DNA from 2 places in the Anaerobacillus sp. 63XJN7_5_ISO-PGPR-S23-430 genome. Region 2 is predicted to be linked to the other one. Evidence: predicted binding sites of a transcription regulator. Region 2 holds the regulator's gene; the other holds the start of a gene.
The links. Region 2 encodes LexA, which represses DNA repair genes until DNA is damaged. Its sites were predicted from a motif close to CGAACATATGTTCG; they were not measured.
Positions count from the first base shown of each region.

Region 1: ruvA (Holliday junction branch migration protein RuvA) is a predicted target of LexA. The motif match lies at 1,632-1,645, and genes of this name have one in related genera.

Region 1 covers NZ_CM149686.1:2,883,897-2,891,526, forward strand. The annotation lists gene ruvB (Holliday junction branch migration DNA helicase RuvB) at 1-993, opposite strand, end outside; gene ruvA (Holliday junction branch migration protein RuvA) at 1,006-1,608, opposite strand; gene AC0VYJ_RS15265 (BofC C-terminal domain-containing protein) at 1,736-2,272, opposite strand; gene AC0VYJ_RS15270 (YebC/PmpR family DNA-binding transcriptional regulator) at 2,375-3,124, opposite strand; gene AC0VYJ_RS15275 (YhcN/YlaJ family sporulation lipoprotein) at 3,239-3,865, opposite strand; gene AC0VYJ_RS15280 (phosphotransferase) at 3,943-4,854, opposite strand; gene safA (SafA/ExsA family spore coat assembly protein) at 4,838-6,724, opposite strand; gene nadA (quinolinate synthase NadA) at 6,912-7,630, opposite strand, start outside.
Region 2 covers NZ_CM149686.1:1,932,943-1,940,572, reverse strand. The annotation lists gene AC0VYJ_RS10400 (DUF896 domain-containing protein) at 1-224, opposite strand, end outside; gene AC0VYJ_RS10395 (YneB family resolvase-like protein) at 291-941, opposite strand; gene yneA (cell division suppressor protein YneA) at 945-1,265, opposite strand; gene lexA (transcriptional repressor LexA) at 1,417-2,040, shown strand; gene AC0VYJ_RS10380 (hypothetical protein) at 2,291-3,580, opposite strand; gene AC0VYJ_RS10375 (iron chaperone) at 4,102-4,473, opposite strand; gene AC0VYJ_RS10370 (Type 1 glutamine amidotransferase-like domain-containing protein) at 4,537-5,172, opposite strand; gene AC0VYJ_RS10365 (GNAT family N-acetyltransferase) at 5,230-5,784, opposite strand; gene AC0VYJ_RS10360 (DUF11 domain-containing protein) at 6,005-7,441, opposite strand.

The DNA.
Region 1 (7,630 bases), 950 kb from region 2:
AGGAATCTCCATACCAAAGTGATCATATACCTGATGAGTAACCATACGTCCACGAGGTGTACGCTGAAGAAATCCAATTTGAAGAAGATAGGGTTCATACACGTCTTCAATGGTATGACTTTCTTCACCAATCGTTGCTGCAATTGTATCTACTCCTACAGGACCTCCACGGAATTTCTCTATGATGGCTAATAGAAGCTTGTGATCGATATGATCAAGTCCAAGAGGATCGACTTGCATCATCTCAAGAGCCTGAGAAGCAAGCGAATGCGAAATGACGCCATCCCCTTTCACCTGTGCAAAATCCCTTACACGTTTTAGCAAGCGATTGGCAATTCTAGGGGTCCCTCGCGATCTTCGGGCAAGTTCAACAGCAGCAGCGTGGTCCATTTCAACATCGAAAATGTCAGCTGTTCTCATTAAAATAGTTTGAAGTTCATCTTCAAGATAATACTCTAATCTACTCAGTACGCCGAAACGATCTCGTAAAGGCGCCGTTAATAGTCCAGCCCTTGTCGTAGCGCCTACTAGGGTGAACGGTGGCAGATCCAAACGAACAGATCTTGCCGTTTCGCCTTTTCCTATTACAATATCTAGACAGTAGTCTTCCATCGCAGGATAAAGAACTTCTTCAACACTTCGAGGTAGTCGATGTATTTCATCGATAAATAAAACATCCCCAGGTTCAAGGGCGGTTAATATAGCTGCAAGATCACCAGGTCTTTCAATCGCAGGACCTGATGTTGTACGCAAATTCACTTCCATCTCGTTTGCAATAATGGCCGAGAGAGTCGTTTTACCTAGACCAGGAGGGCCGTACAACAGCACATGATCTAAGGGCTCTTCACGCATTTTAGCCGCTTCAATAAACACTTCAAGATTTCGCTTTACCTTTTCTTGTCCAATATATTGACTTAATCGCTGAGGACGGAGGCTATATTCTACGGATGAGTCGTCACCGACCTGCTCTCCTGATAGAATTCGATCTTCCACTTTACTCCCTCCTTATTGCTTCAGCATAAGCTGAAGGGCTTTTTTAATATACTGATCTGTCGTTAACGTTTCTTCAACTAGCTTTGGTTTAATCTTCTTAATTTCTCGTTCAGCATACCCAAGAGCTTTCAATGCTTCTAGCGCTTCTTCTAGCTCATGAGCACCCTCTTCTTGAACTTCATCCACTGCAAACAATCCCTCAGTGGGAGCGCCAAAGCCTTTAAGCTTACCTTTTAGATCTAGAATGATTTGTCTGGCAGTTTTCTTACCAACGCCAGGAAACTTTGTTAGAAATTTCTCATCTTCCATTTCAATGGCACTCACAACTTTATCAGGTTCACCAGTCGCTAAAATGGCCACAGCTCCCTTAGGACCGATACCGGAAACATTTAGAAGCTTCTCAAACAAAAGTCGCTCTTCCCGTGTTGGAAATCCATAAAGGGCAATGAGATCTTCTCTAACGTAATGATGCGTAAAAATTTGAATCGATTGATTACGGTACTTCTGAAATTCAAAAGGATTCCCACAATAAATTTTATATCCTATCGCATTCGATTCTACAACAATGTATTCTGTATCAATATATTCAACCGTGCCTTTAATATATTCTATCAAAGCTACTCTCTCCCCTGTACATACGAACATGTATTTCTATCTCTCCATTCTACCATAAAAAGATGAAAAGCGGAGACGAGCGTTTAGAAACGGAGATAAGCGTCTAAATCAAAAGAAGAACCTGCCCTTACTGGACAGGTTCTTCTTTTTTAATTTTAGAAAAAGACTGGATGACGTCTTCAAACTGATACCATGACTCTACTGGAATTCCTTCCATAAGCTGCTCTCTTCTTTGACTTTCTAGCTTTCCTACATCAATTTGAAAAAATGTTTGAATGACTTTCTCTTCTGCCGGAATTCCATCAAATATCGTAAGAATGCCATCCTCTGTTAATCCAAAATGTCCATTTTGTTTACTCGCAGGCGAAATATCTTCTAGATTCCGTTCAAATATCATTCGTCCTTCTTCTTGATCTACAAGTTGCCAATCAGCGTATTGACTCCAAAAGTCTTCCATTGCCCATATGGTTTCATATACAGATTGGTTCGTTGAAACACCGTCCGCATAATTTGTTCTCAATACAACTTCAACAACTAGTGGTCCTTTTTCTTGAGTTTTGGTTCCTGTAACCGGTGATATGCCATCTCCTTCATAAGCCACGGCCGATGTTCCTCCAAGAACAAGAAGTATACCTAATAGAAGGAGTGGATAAAGGCTTTTCATATGTTTCCAACACCTTTCTTCCATTTTCAAGAAGTTCATGCCGTTAGCGTTTCCATTTTATTGAGGAATATGCATCAAAAAAAGCTACAGAAAAACTGTAGCTCACAATTGATCATAAACATCATCATTTATTTCAGCATTATGATAAACATCTTGCACATCATCGTTATCTTCAAGCATATCAATTAGCTTTAACATATGAAGCCCATCTTCATCTTCTAGTGGAGCATACGTTTCTGGAATCATCGTGACTTCAGTGGAAGAGAAACTTAATCCGCTCGCTTGTAATTGGTGCTTTACATCTTGGAATTCCTGGGGATCGGTATAAATCTCATAAGCATCCTCATTTGTTTCCATTTCTTCAGCCCCGGCTTCAATAACCTGAAGCATCAATTCATCTCCATCGAGATCATTTTCGGAACGATCGATCACAAGGAGACCTTTTCGGTTAAATAAGAATGAAACACAGCCATTTTCGCCCATATTCCCTTTATTTTTACTAAAGGCATGACGCACATCTGCTGCAGCTCGATTTTTATTATCGGTAAGTAGTTGAACCATAATGGCGGCACCACCTGGGCCATATCCTTCGTATGTCACGTTATCATATTGAACACCGTCTAAATCCCCTGTAGCTTTCTTAATTGCTCGATCAATGTTTTCGTTAGGCATATTTGATGATTTAGCCTTGTCCACAGCAAGCCTTAATGAGGGATTCGTTTCCGGATCGCCCCCTCCTTGCTTGGCAGCTACAAAGATTTCCTTAGCTAGCTTCATAAATACTTTTCCACGTTTAGCATCTTGAGCGTTTTTTCTACGCTGTATATTTTTCCATTTGGAATGTCCTGCCATCTAAGAGAACTCCTTTCAAATGAACTGATTTCCCAACTATATCATAGGGCTCAAGTCTCCGAAAAGAGTTTTGCATATGTAGTCGAGCAGGCTACTGCCCGCTCGTTATTTTTATTATTTATTGTTTTCAAATGGACGTTTTGCAGCATTTCCGATGTCATCTAATATGCCATTCACATCTGCCTGTACCTCTTCAAAACCATCTCCATCTTCGAGACGGTTATTAACATCGCCCATTCGACCAAACACATTTTCATCTGTTGAAATTGACACATTCTTTTGCTTTGTTACTTTTGCTACCTCGCTGCGAACCTTGTCTTTAACATCTGCATCGTTTTGGTCGTTTGTATCAACGGCAATCATAATTTGATCACCATATACGATAACTCGAGCATCATCCACGTTCTTAAGCTTATTGATTCGTTTAGCTAGTCGTGTAGAAAGCTCATTATCATAACCTGAATAATTGTTATCTGTACGCATATATCCAGGGCCATTCATGCCATTTCGCTTATCGATTTGCTTTTTGTCAGGGGCCTTAACTCCGTTTGAATAGTCACGATCAATCATATCCGTTACTGCACCTTCACGGTAATCACCGTTATTATCTTCACTCGTGTAGTAACCAATTGGACGTGCGGAGTCGTTATAACGCGTATCCATCGCCTCATTATCAGCTGTACAGCCGATCAAACCACCTGCGAGCATCATCGTTGAAAGCGTCAAGACTGTTTTCTTCATATTTAAAACCTCCTTTCACCTTTAGAATGTGAGGAGGCTTATCATTTTAATCTGTTAGTTCTAGGTAACACAGGGACCTACTTCAGAATCGAATTAATAAACCGTGATCTAAGGTTGTTTTGTTGTCTCATTTTAACTAATAGGGCACTTCTTCCATTTGGATTCATCAACCATTCTCGGTAGAAATCGGCAGGATAGGCTAGAAGCCTACACAACAAAGGGTTCTCTAAGCAATGTCGAACAGTCGGGATATGAGATCGTGACCATTCATCCAGTGACCAGTTAGAGTGAGGCAGCATTCGATTCATTAACTGCAAAAAGTCATATTCATGAGGGGCATAGTTCGCTAGGTCACCATCAATCAATAATAATGTATCCGTACGAAAGATAAAATTATGATGTGCGGGGTCGCCGTGAACAATGCATTTATCACGGAGAGCATTTCGTTCCAATTCTTCGATCGGTGTCATACCCGAAATGACTTCTTCCCCTACAGAAATATAATACTGAATGAATTGTTTTTCATTTGCAGATATTAGAGAAGATCCTACTTCATTCTTGAAGCGAATTAAACGGTTCGTCCACTTACGAGTAAGTGATACGGGAAAAATATCCTTACTGACTAATCCTATACTTTCTTGATGAAAGTGTGCTACTTTCTCAATCGCTAAAAGCCGATCTTCTTTCAATGAGTAATTGAGCGTTCGTCCCTCCATTGTTTTCATACAGGCAAAATATACTCCCCCGTCTTCCTTAAGCCAATCGCCATCTGGAAATGGAATGAAAGTAATAAAAGAATCTGAACAGTGATGTGAGAGGTGTATTTGTTTTCTTAACGTTTCCTTTTTTACAGATCCTTTCATATAAACCGATACGCCAGTAATCAATCTGCCCTTCCAAACAAATGAATTAACACGTTCTAAATGAAGAAAAAAAGGACGTACCCTTTCCAGGATACCGTCCTCTTTTTCCTTAGCGTGATTCTGCATAGCTACTTTCCATGCCCATGTAATCATCCATCATTGGCGCTTTATTCGCTCCCTGAACAAATCCCGGATTCGCATATTGCGGCATTTGGTGATATGGTGAAACGTTCGGATTCCCACCACATCCACAGTCGTGCTGTTGATAAGGTGATACCATTGGCTGGTTCGGATAACCCGGAGGCATCATCATGCCTGCTACGTTCTCATTTGGATAGCCATAAGCTCCCATTACAGCTTCAGGATATTCTTCATTTCCTTTATGGCCATAAGGTGATGGCATACCATTCCCATTCATTGAAGCACCTGCGACGTTTGGGTAGCCCATATTCATTTGCGGATAACCGGAAGCTGCACCTGCTACAGCACCTGGGTATCCACCATTGTTCCCTTTGTGTCCGTAACCTTCATACGCACCCGCTACGTTTTGATTTGAATAACCCAGGTTCCCATCATATTGCATGCCACCTACTGAGCCTGGGTACCCACCATTGTTATCTTTGTGCCCATAACCATCATACGCACCCGCTACGTTTTGATTTGGGTAACCCTGATTCCCATCATATTGCATGCCACCTACTGAGCCTGGGTACCCACCATTGTTATCTTTGTGCCCATAACCATCATACGCACCCGCTACGTTTTGATTTGGATAACCCTGGTTCCCATCATATTGCATGCCACCTACTGAGCCTGGGTACCCACCATTGTTATCTTTGTGCCCATAACCATCATACGCACCCGCTACGTTTTGATTTGGGTAACCCTGATTCCCATCATATTGCATGCCACCTACTGAGCCTGGATAGCCTGACATTTGTTGATTGGCTTTATGACCGTAGCTTGCTCCTGCTACATCTGAACTTTCTTCGCCCATTCCATAATTACTTTTATTGGCCCCACCGACCGAACTTTTATTTCCATATTGATATGCGCCTGCTACATTCTGATTAGGATAGCCGTTACCTTGATTATACGCGCCTGCTACATTCCCAGAAGGCGCACCGAAATTCGGCTGACCATACCCTTCATAAGCCCCAGCTACTTCAGAGCTTTCCTCTCCTTTATGGCCGTAATTATTCATTTCTGCTCCTGCAACTGAACCTGGATAGCCACCTTTATTTCCATAGCCTTGATACATCCCAGCCACTTCTCCTGGAGAGGCATTTTGATTACTTTTGTTCCCATAACCATCATATACACCAGCAATATTCTGGTTGTTAGGGAAGCCCATATGCGCTCCGCCTACAGAAGTTGGATACCCCGGGTAACCTCCATTGTATTCTTTGTTCGCATAATTCGTTGCACCCGCTACATTATTAGGATAGCCCTGGTTCATTGGCGGTGGGGGCATTTCCATTGATGAGGATTCAAATTCGCTCAGCACTTCTTCGTCATTCATTGGATAGAATAAATTTTCTGCTTTCTTCGCTTTCTCAACAGGTTTCTTCGCAGCTGCCTTTTTCTCTTCTACTTTCTTCTCAGCCTTCTTTTCAATAGGCTTCATTTTCTTTTCAGGCTTTATTTCTTTTGGCTTAACCTTTTTAGGCTTCTCTTCTTGAGGCATCATGTTCATATTCATGTTCATGTTCATATTCAATTCATTGTTGATCGGCATTGTCATTGAAGGCTTCTCTTTCGGCTTCATCATTGGCTTTTCTTTTTTCTTAGGCATTTCTTTTTTCATTTCTTTAATCGGCATTTCCTTCTTCTTTACCGGAACACCGCCAGATGGTATTTTCACTTTCATACCAGGCATAATCATATTAGGATTGTTAAGCTGTGAATTAACAGCTTTTAGTTGTTCAAAATCAACACCATATTTTTTAGCGATTTTCCACAAAGTATCGCCTTTTTGAACGACATGTATTTTCAAGCTAAAAAACTCCCTCCTGTAATCAGTACAATGAAATTCAGTACAGTGTATGCGTGACTGGGCAGATTGCTACCTTTTTTAAAGGATAAGATCATCACATTAATATGCAGGAGTAAGTGTAGCTATGTATAGTGTCTCTCTCTTCAATAAAAAAAGGAATCAAACATCAAGTCTGATTCCTTATCCATCATGCTCGATCAAGCATTCGATTCAATGATTTAATTGCGTAGAAAGATGTTTCTTGATCAACGATTATTTGATTCGTTTTCTTTCCACTTTGTACTTCTTCAAGCGCCCAAAGAAGGTGGGGCATATCGATTCGATTCATTGTAAGACAAGGACACATATTTGGGTTTAAAGAAACAATTCTTTTATCTGGATGTTGTTGAATGATCCGATTCACAAGATTCATTTCTGTTCCGATTGCCCATTTCGTACCTGGCTCTGCTTCCTCAATGGTTTCAATAATCATTTTAGTAGATCCTGATAAGTCAGAACGTTTAACAACGTCAAAACTGCATTCTGGATGAACAATGACGGACATATCAGGATCATTCTCTCGAATTTGTGCGATGTTTTGAACTGTAAACTTTTCATGGACGGAACAATGACCTTTCCAAAGAATCACCTTAATTGCATCATAATCTCCTTTATATTCAAGCGTATCCGTTATTGGATCCCACACTGCCATCGCTTCAAGTGGAACACCAAGGTCGTAAGCTGTATTCCGCCCAAGATGCTGATCAGGTAAAAATAGGATACGTTCTTTTTGAGTAAAACCCCACTCAACCATTGCTACAGCATTTGAAGATGTAACAGTTGCCCCTCCGTTTCTTCCAACGAATCCTTTAATAGCTGCCGTTGAATTTACATAAGTTAGGGGGAGAATGGTCTCTCCAAAAAGAT
Region 2 (7,630 bases):
CGACGGTTTTTCTTGCTTTCCTTAAGCTTTTCAGGTGTTACATCTGTGCCTTCTTCATCCACAACTTTTATAGAATGAAGTTGGTTTTTGAAAGAAGAACGGAAATTTGCTAAATATTCCTTACGTAGCTTTTTCTGTTCTTTTTTCTCATCTTCTGTTAATGATGACTCTTTTGCTTTACGAGATAGCTCGTTAATTCTTTGGAGTTTATCTTCAAAAGGCATGTAAAATAGCTCCTTTACTGAAACTTGTATCTCACATGCTAACGCATGTTTTGAACATAGACAAGTTTAGTGCTTCTCGTTCTGCTCGTCAACATATTCCTGATAACGTCTATGTACCGTTGCTTTCGAAGCGTGATGTCCAAATCCTTTAAGCGTTGCAGCTATCTCATTAAACGTAAGACCACGGTTTCGTAGATTAACAATTTCTTCGATTGGAACTTCCACCCGCTCACGCCCACCTTGATTTTGATGGCTGAGGTTTCGCTGTGGTCGATAGCCTTCTTTAACCGCCTTGTCCATTCCACGTTTAATTTTCAGATTATGAAGCTTGCGCTGAAATTCTTCAACGATACTAACGATCTCAAGAACCATCGAATCAGATTCCGACAATTGAAGTTCTCCGTTTTGATTCACTGTATAAATCGTCCCTCCATATTTATGGACGGCATGTAGAAGAGCGATCTTTGCATTCCCTCTCCCAAGTCTTGTTTCATCTTGAATGAGCAATGCCTCAACATGCCCCTCTTTCAATAAGTCAAGCACCTCAAGTATGCCATCACGATCAATGTCATACCCGCTGTGCTTTTCTTCAATCAAGCGCTGTATAATAAAACCTGACTGTGATGCAAATCGTTGTAGTTCTTCTTTTTGCCTGGCAAGAGAAGACTCCTGTGCTTCTTTCTTTGTGCTTACCCGACAATAAATAACGGCGTTCATACTTTATTCTTTACCCCCAAGTGCGGTAGCGTTCGCTTCAACAGGGATGATGAGAGTATCTCCTGCTGTAATTCGGTTTGCATCAATGCTATTCACTTCTTCAACCCAACTGACGAACTTCCGATCAGACAACTCATGAGCAGTACGGTATTCTTCCGCAATTTCTAAAACAGTATCTCCCTGCTCCAATTGTACCGTTGTATAACGATCATACTCCTCAGCTGCAGCTGTTCGCAAAGATAGAAACACAATAATTAACACAGCTACAAAAGATATAATGACAAGAAAATCAACTCCAGACAAGCCCCCAGCTTGCTTTCTCATCCCAATCACCCCATATGCGAATATTTGTTCTGTTTTTAGTATATCAGAACCTCTGTTCGTGTCAACTAATTTCTTCGAACTTATGTTTGTATGCGAACAAAAATTCTGGTATACTACTAACAAATAGATAGATTGGAACGAGGTGCCAGATATTATGAAACTATCAAAGCGTCAGCAGGACATTCTGGACTTTATTAAAGTCGAAGTTAAGCAAAAGGGTTATCCACCCTCCGTAAGAGAAATTGGCGAAGCTGTTGGACTTGCTTCAAGCTCCACTGTCCATGGCCACCTGGCAAGACTCGAGAAAAAAGGGTATATCAGACGAGACCCAACAAAACCAAGAGCCATCGAAGTGCTTGGTCTTGATGAAACGATCGATATTCCTCGTCAACATACTGTAAACGTTCCCGTCATTGGTAAAGTAACTGCTGGTCAACCCATCACTGCCATTGAAAATGTAGAAGAATACTTCCCGCTTCCAGAACAGTTTGCACAGGATGAAGAACATACCTTTATTCTAGTGATTGAAGGGGATAGTATGATCGAAGCTGGTATTTATAACGGTGATATGGTTATTGTGAAGCAACAACCAACTGCAAATAACGGTGATATTGTTGTCGCGATGACAGATGAAGCTGAAGCAACTGTTAAACGATTCTTTAAAGAAAGCAACTACTTCCGACTTCAACCGGAAAACTCATCGATGGAACCGATCATTCTTGATTCCGTTTCTATTCTTGGTAAAGTAATTGGGGTCTTTCGCTCCATTCACTAGAAGCGCTGCGTGCGCTTCTTTTTTTATGTTATATAAGCTTTCTGGGCTATATCAATACGAGCTTCTTCTCTTCTTTTATTTATTAACCCCTCCGTCTGTGTAAATGATCGCAGTTTGAAGAGCATAGGGGTGTAGCTTTACATTACAACCAACCTCACCTACCTACTTTTAACTCTTAAAGGCTATACAAAACCGCCCTTCATTTAAATAAAGGGCGGTTTTGTATACTTCTAACATAATTCTTAAACGGTTACTTTTCAGCAGCCTCTGAAGCCGCTATAACTAATTCAACTGTTTGATCTACTGTCGCCTGACGGAACTTTTGGAACTCATCAGTGATATAAACGGAAGGATCTTCAGGATAGTACTCCTGAGCGGCTACGTGAAGGTGTCCACCCGGAATATCATAAGCTCCTATCCCAATTCGCACGCGATTGGATCGGTACTGACTTTCATTCGATAAGTAGCTTCCGCCTCCTCCTTTACGAGCTTTTGATCCTTCAGTCGGACCCCCTTCATGGCACTCATACGGTTTATCACGATATTCTGGTGCGAGCCATTCGCATACTTCATCGCCTCTTTCTACCGGCCATGGTCCAGTATTGGCTGCAATCATTTCCTTGTAAGGAAGCGTTGTTTCAATAAATTCCGGCAGTTTTTCAGGCATCGGCCAATTGCTCACTGTCGGAATAACTTCTGAGCGATCTTCAAGAGTGTTTCCAACCCCTGTGCGCCATCTCCCGGCAAACCCTTCGATGGTCATAGCTTTTGGACCACCTTGACTGATTGTCATCATGAGATCCACCTGCTCTTTACTATTAACCAGGTAAGGTCCAAAAGTATCTTCAACGATTCCTTCATCAAAATCATCCCATCGTACCGGAAAATTCGCTGCTTGAATAAAAGCTGGACCTTCTTCCGTCATAACGACTTTCCCATCCATCTGAAGCGCTGCAGCGCCAGAAGGGTTTGATCTCCTAAATTCCTGTTCTAAACGGTATGGATCAAATCCGCTTACTAAAACGCGCTTAACTTTCTTCCCTTTTGGAAAATCAATAGAAGTAATTCCCCTTGAGGTGTACTCTAGTTTCTTCATCAGTTCTTCTTGCTTTTTCTCCGTTACTGTATATGATGGTTCCCATTGCCTTAGGGCAGCAGTCATATGTAATCGAGTCCAATAAAGCGGGCGATCATCATAACGATCTAGTTCCCCTAAATCATTTCGTTCTCCCTGAGCTCGAGCAACAGCCGTCTCCCACAGCTTCTCACCATGCTTTTCGATCACTTTCTCTGCTTTTTTTACACTTTTCGCTTTGCACAAATCTTCCTTAAATTCATCCGCAAAAACTGTAAACTCCGCCTTATCCATAATTTGCTGTGGGATTGGGGCACCGTCTTCCATTCGCTGCTCCTCTGGTGTTAGCGCCGCATCAGTGTTAAAGCAATCACCTTTGGCACTTCCAGTTAACGGTAAGAAACCGAAAGTTAATATCCCTACAATAAAAAGCGCAATTCCATATTTCCATTTCCTAGATTTCATATGTCTTTTTTCCTCCTCTTCTAGTTGAACTATCTTCTATTTTAGAGATATGAGGTTGTATTTTTCAAACTATTACAAGTATTCTGATCAAAAATGAATCATTCGAAGTGGATCATGTATGGATAACAGACTTATGTTAAAGAAAACCGTGACGTTTTCTCTGCATCTTTCGACATATAGATAAGCTTACCTATCATTTAATGAACTGCATTTCTAGCCTTTTTCGATTTTTCCAGACTGAATTAATTTGTACTAAAAAGGAGCAAGCTCGCTGATGGAACTTGCCCTACCCCGTAATTTATTATTACTTAATTTATACACGTGTATTTTTTCAGAACTTACCTGTAATTTCATAACAGAAGCCGCTATCCCGATGAGTCACATAATGATGCCAATATGGACAAAAATAAATAGAAGGGTTCCCGTTGACCATATATGAACCTCATTTAGTTTTAAACGTTAATCTCACATAGCGACTACCAAGCGGTTGGTCCAAATAGAAGCCTGTCCCGTCTATTTATTCACTTGCGCCAAAAAGTTGAACAGTCTGCCTTATCATGAATATTGAATTCGATCATTTTTTTAAGTAAAGAAAAATCAACTGAATTACCCCACGGAATACGCATTAGTTGTTTAGTGTGATTATAGCCAGCAAGTTTCATTTCTTCAGAAAAATGAACAATTCCAGTCTTTTCAGGGGCAACAGCCAAATGATGTTTTGCTACGCTAAAGGCAATAATAAATGTTCCGTGATCTGTAAACATTGGCTGATTCCAGGCAATTTTCGGCACCAGGTTTGGAAATTCATTTTGTACCCAGGTCAAAATTTGTTCCGTTCGCTCTCGGTGCTGCAGGTTCTCTATCTTTGCTAGATATTCTTCAAATACATCCATTTTTAGTCCTCCTATAAAACAAGCAATTGTAGTGATGTACCATATCTCACTGAGATAGTGCCATTACAACTCACTATTCATCACTACTATATCACCAATCATTTGTAGTTTACCCTCTTCAAAAATAATTCCATCGCCGTCATTAGCTGCATAAACAGTTGTTCCTGTTCTCTTAGCGTACTCCCAAACTTTACTCTTATAATCTGAACTCCAGCGATTGTAGTGAGGTAAAAACTCGAAATCGACAAGACCCATAGTTTGGTGCACCGCCTCGCTAGTTTTTTCTGTATACATCTGAAATAGCTTTGTAGATCTACCGAGTTGAACCGCTCCTCCGCTCACCCCAACAAGAATTCCTCCGCGATTATAGAAATCTAAAAGAACATGATCCATATGCCGATGATTGAGAGCCTTACTAAATTCTAGCGGATTACCTGCTGAGAGATGGATTATATCTGAACTCAATAATTCATCTATTTTCATAGGTTCAAATTCACTGTATAAATCGAAAAACATGATATTCTCGATTCCATAGTTTCGATAATAATTCACTTTAGCTCCAAAATAATGCTTTTCTTTATCCTCCGTTGAAGGTATGTAGCTAATCTTTTTGTTTCCACCACTAAACAGTAATCCATCTAATCTACGGTTGCCGGGTGTTTCATTTACTTGATCGCTATAAAAATACAACTTTCCCATTAATACACCTCATTCATACCCCTATACGCTATAGTCAATTTAAATTCTGTGCGTTTATTAACTCTCACGATATTCATTCCATTCTTTCGCGAGAAGACTGTACAGGATGGTGTCATGAAAGTGATCGTACAAATATTCAGCGTCTTTTATGATTCCATCGGGTTTAAAACCAAGACGTCTCGGAATTCCCTGACTTTTTTTATTCTCTATCCCGCACTGTATTTCAATTCGGTTCAATTTGTATACTTCAAATGCCTGGACAATTAGTTCATTAACGGCAGCTGTCATAATCCCCTTACCCTGGAACTTATCTGATAGCCAATAGCCAATACTCGTTTTCTTGTTAGACCAATCGATGCCATGGAATCCTACCACGCCTGCTAATCTTTCATTGTACACAATACCTGCTTGAAATCCATCATGTGAAGAAAACTGTTTTAGCCACATTTCAATCACTGGCATATAATCCTCTTTTTCTTTCATATTGTCCACCCAGGGAAGCCACTCCCTTAAATAATCTCTTGAATGGTCAACCAATTCAAATAGCTCTTGCGCATCTTCCATTTGAAGTAACTTTAAGGAGACCTCTTCATTCACTTTTAAACTAAACATACGATACCCCCACCTTTTCCTTATTCATAAATATATAGAAAGCTAATTAATACCAATTATTTCAAAAAATTTAGAATAATGCCATCTTTTATTCATTCTGTTTCTCAAAAATATTTCTATCTAGCAATCAGTTTGTTTACAATCACCGATAGGGTAGTAAATCTCTATAATTTTAGCGAACGTAAAAAAGGATGCTGAGCATGAATACAGCACCCTTTCATTAACAGCAACACCCACCGTCATCCCCGCAACACCGCTGACAAGCTGTTGTAATCACTGAATTACTAGTTGCTACTTTACCGCAGCTATACGTAAGAGTTGCTTCATTAATAATAAAGCACTTACTACCAACACGTATCTTATAGGTAATTACACGGGAATCTCCCGCCGGAATTGGATCTAATGGGAAGCCCACCGCCGGGTCAAAACCTGGTTGGGTAATGCCGTCTATCTTCACCGTATCTGGAATAAACTCTGAACCATCAGAAAGAAGATCCTCAAAAAAAGCATTGTCAGCTTCTACCACGCCATCGTTTGTTATTGTAACGGTGTATGTTAAAACGTCTCCAGCGTAGGAGATTGTTTTACTCACTTCTTTATCCAATTCTAAATCTGCTTCCCCAAAGTCAATCTGGACGCCTAGCGCATTCGGCATATAAAGATCACCTGTGGAACTAAATCGAAATAACGCAGAGGCCTGGTTGTTAGGTAAATAGTTGGTCGCATCCACATTACTGATGTCCCATCCCTGTCTTCCAGCAAATATGTTTGTACCTGGAGTACCTGGTATATGATTGCGGTCTCCATAAGAACCACTAATATCAATGTTTCCTGAATCGTCCGTTATCTGTGAACCAAAGAAATTTAATGCTGGATTACGTGGCCCTGACAGATTCGTTAGCGTAAATGCATCTACCCCAAATTCTGCCTGGTCCCCAGTAATATTCGCGTCACCCTCTTGTGCACTCAAGAGCACTCTTGCTTCTACGTCACCACTAGGTGGAGTTAAAAAACCCGCTATCGGGACGTCAATCGGGTTACCGTTACTTACTTGTCCATCTGCACCAACATAAAGGTTCATATTACGGTTATTCAAAGCTGTATTTGCATAGACAACTGCAAGAGTCCACCCCGCATGGTTAACAAACCCTGGAGCATCGACAATCGCTGGCACACTTCCTCCACTATAAGTTCCTGCTCCCGCAGACTGTACTAGGGTGGTCACATCTGCTGAACGCATATAAAAACCGTTAAATTCATTTGCTGTGATAGGATCAGGTGTAATCGGGGTATCACCGATAATCGGAGTAGAAAATAAAATATCATCATCTATTAACCCCGAAAGGTCTTCTCCACCACCTAAATACAGTCCTCCCCAAATCAATTCAGCATAGAGCACTGTACTTCCGACAGGTAAGACGAGAACAGCTTGAGATTCATTCTCAGTATAGATTGTCGTTGTGCCTGCTGATCCGACGATTGTTGGTGGTGGAAAGGCATCGACAGTTGAACCACTATCAAGCGTAATAAATGCACCGATTGTACCATCTGTTCCTGCGGTGTTTGGTATATTACTAATTCCACTAAGCCCGAGTGTATTTCCTGTAAATGTTATGGCACCACAGTTATTTGTTGCAAATCGATTTATAAAAGCCATAATCAGTTATCCTTTCTAACAATGTAGTAAACTCGAAGCATGAGAAGCTGAATTCTTCAACTTCTTCAAGTTACCATTTGTTTAATATTTCTTATCTATTGTATGCATAGCGTTAGGACAGGGTGTGCATGCTCGTCTAGTTCGACAATTCATTGTAAATTACACTTCCCTACGTCGATGCCTAAATCC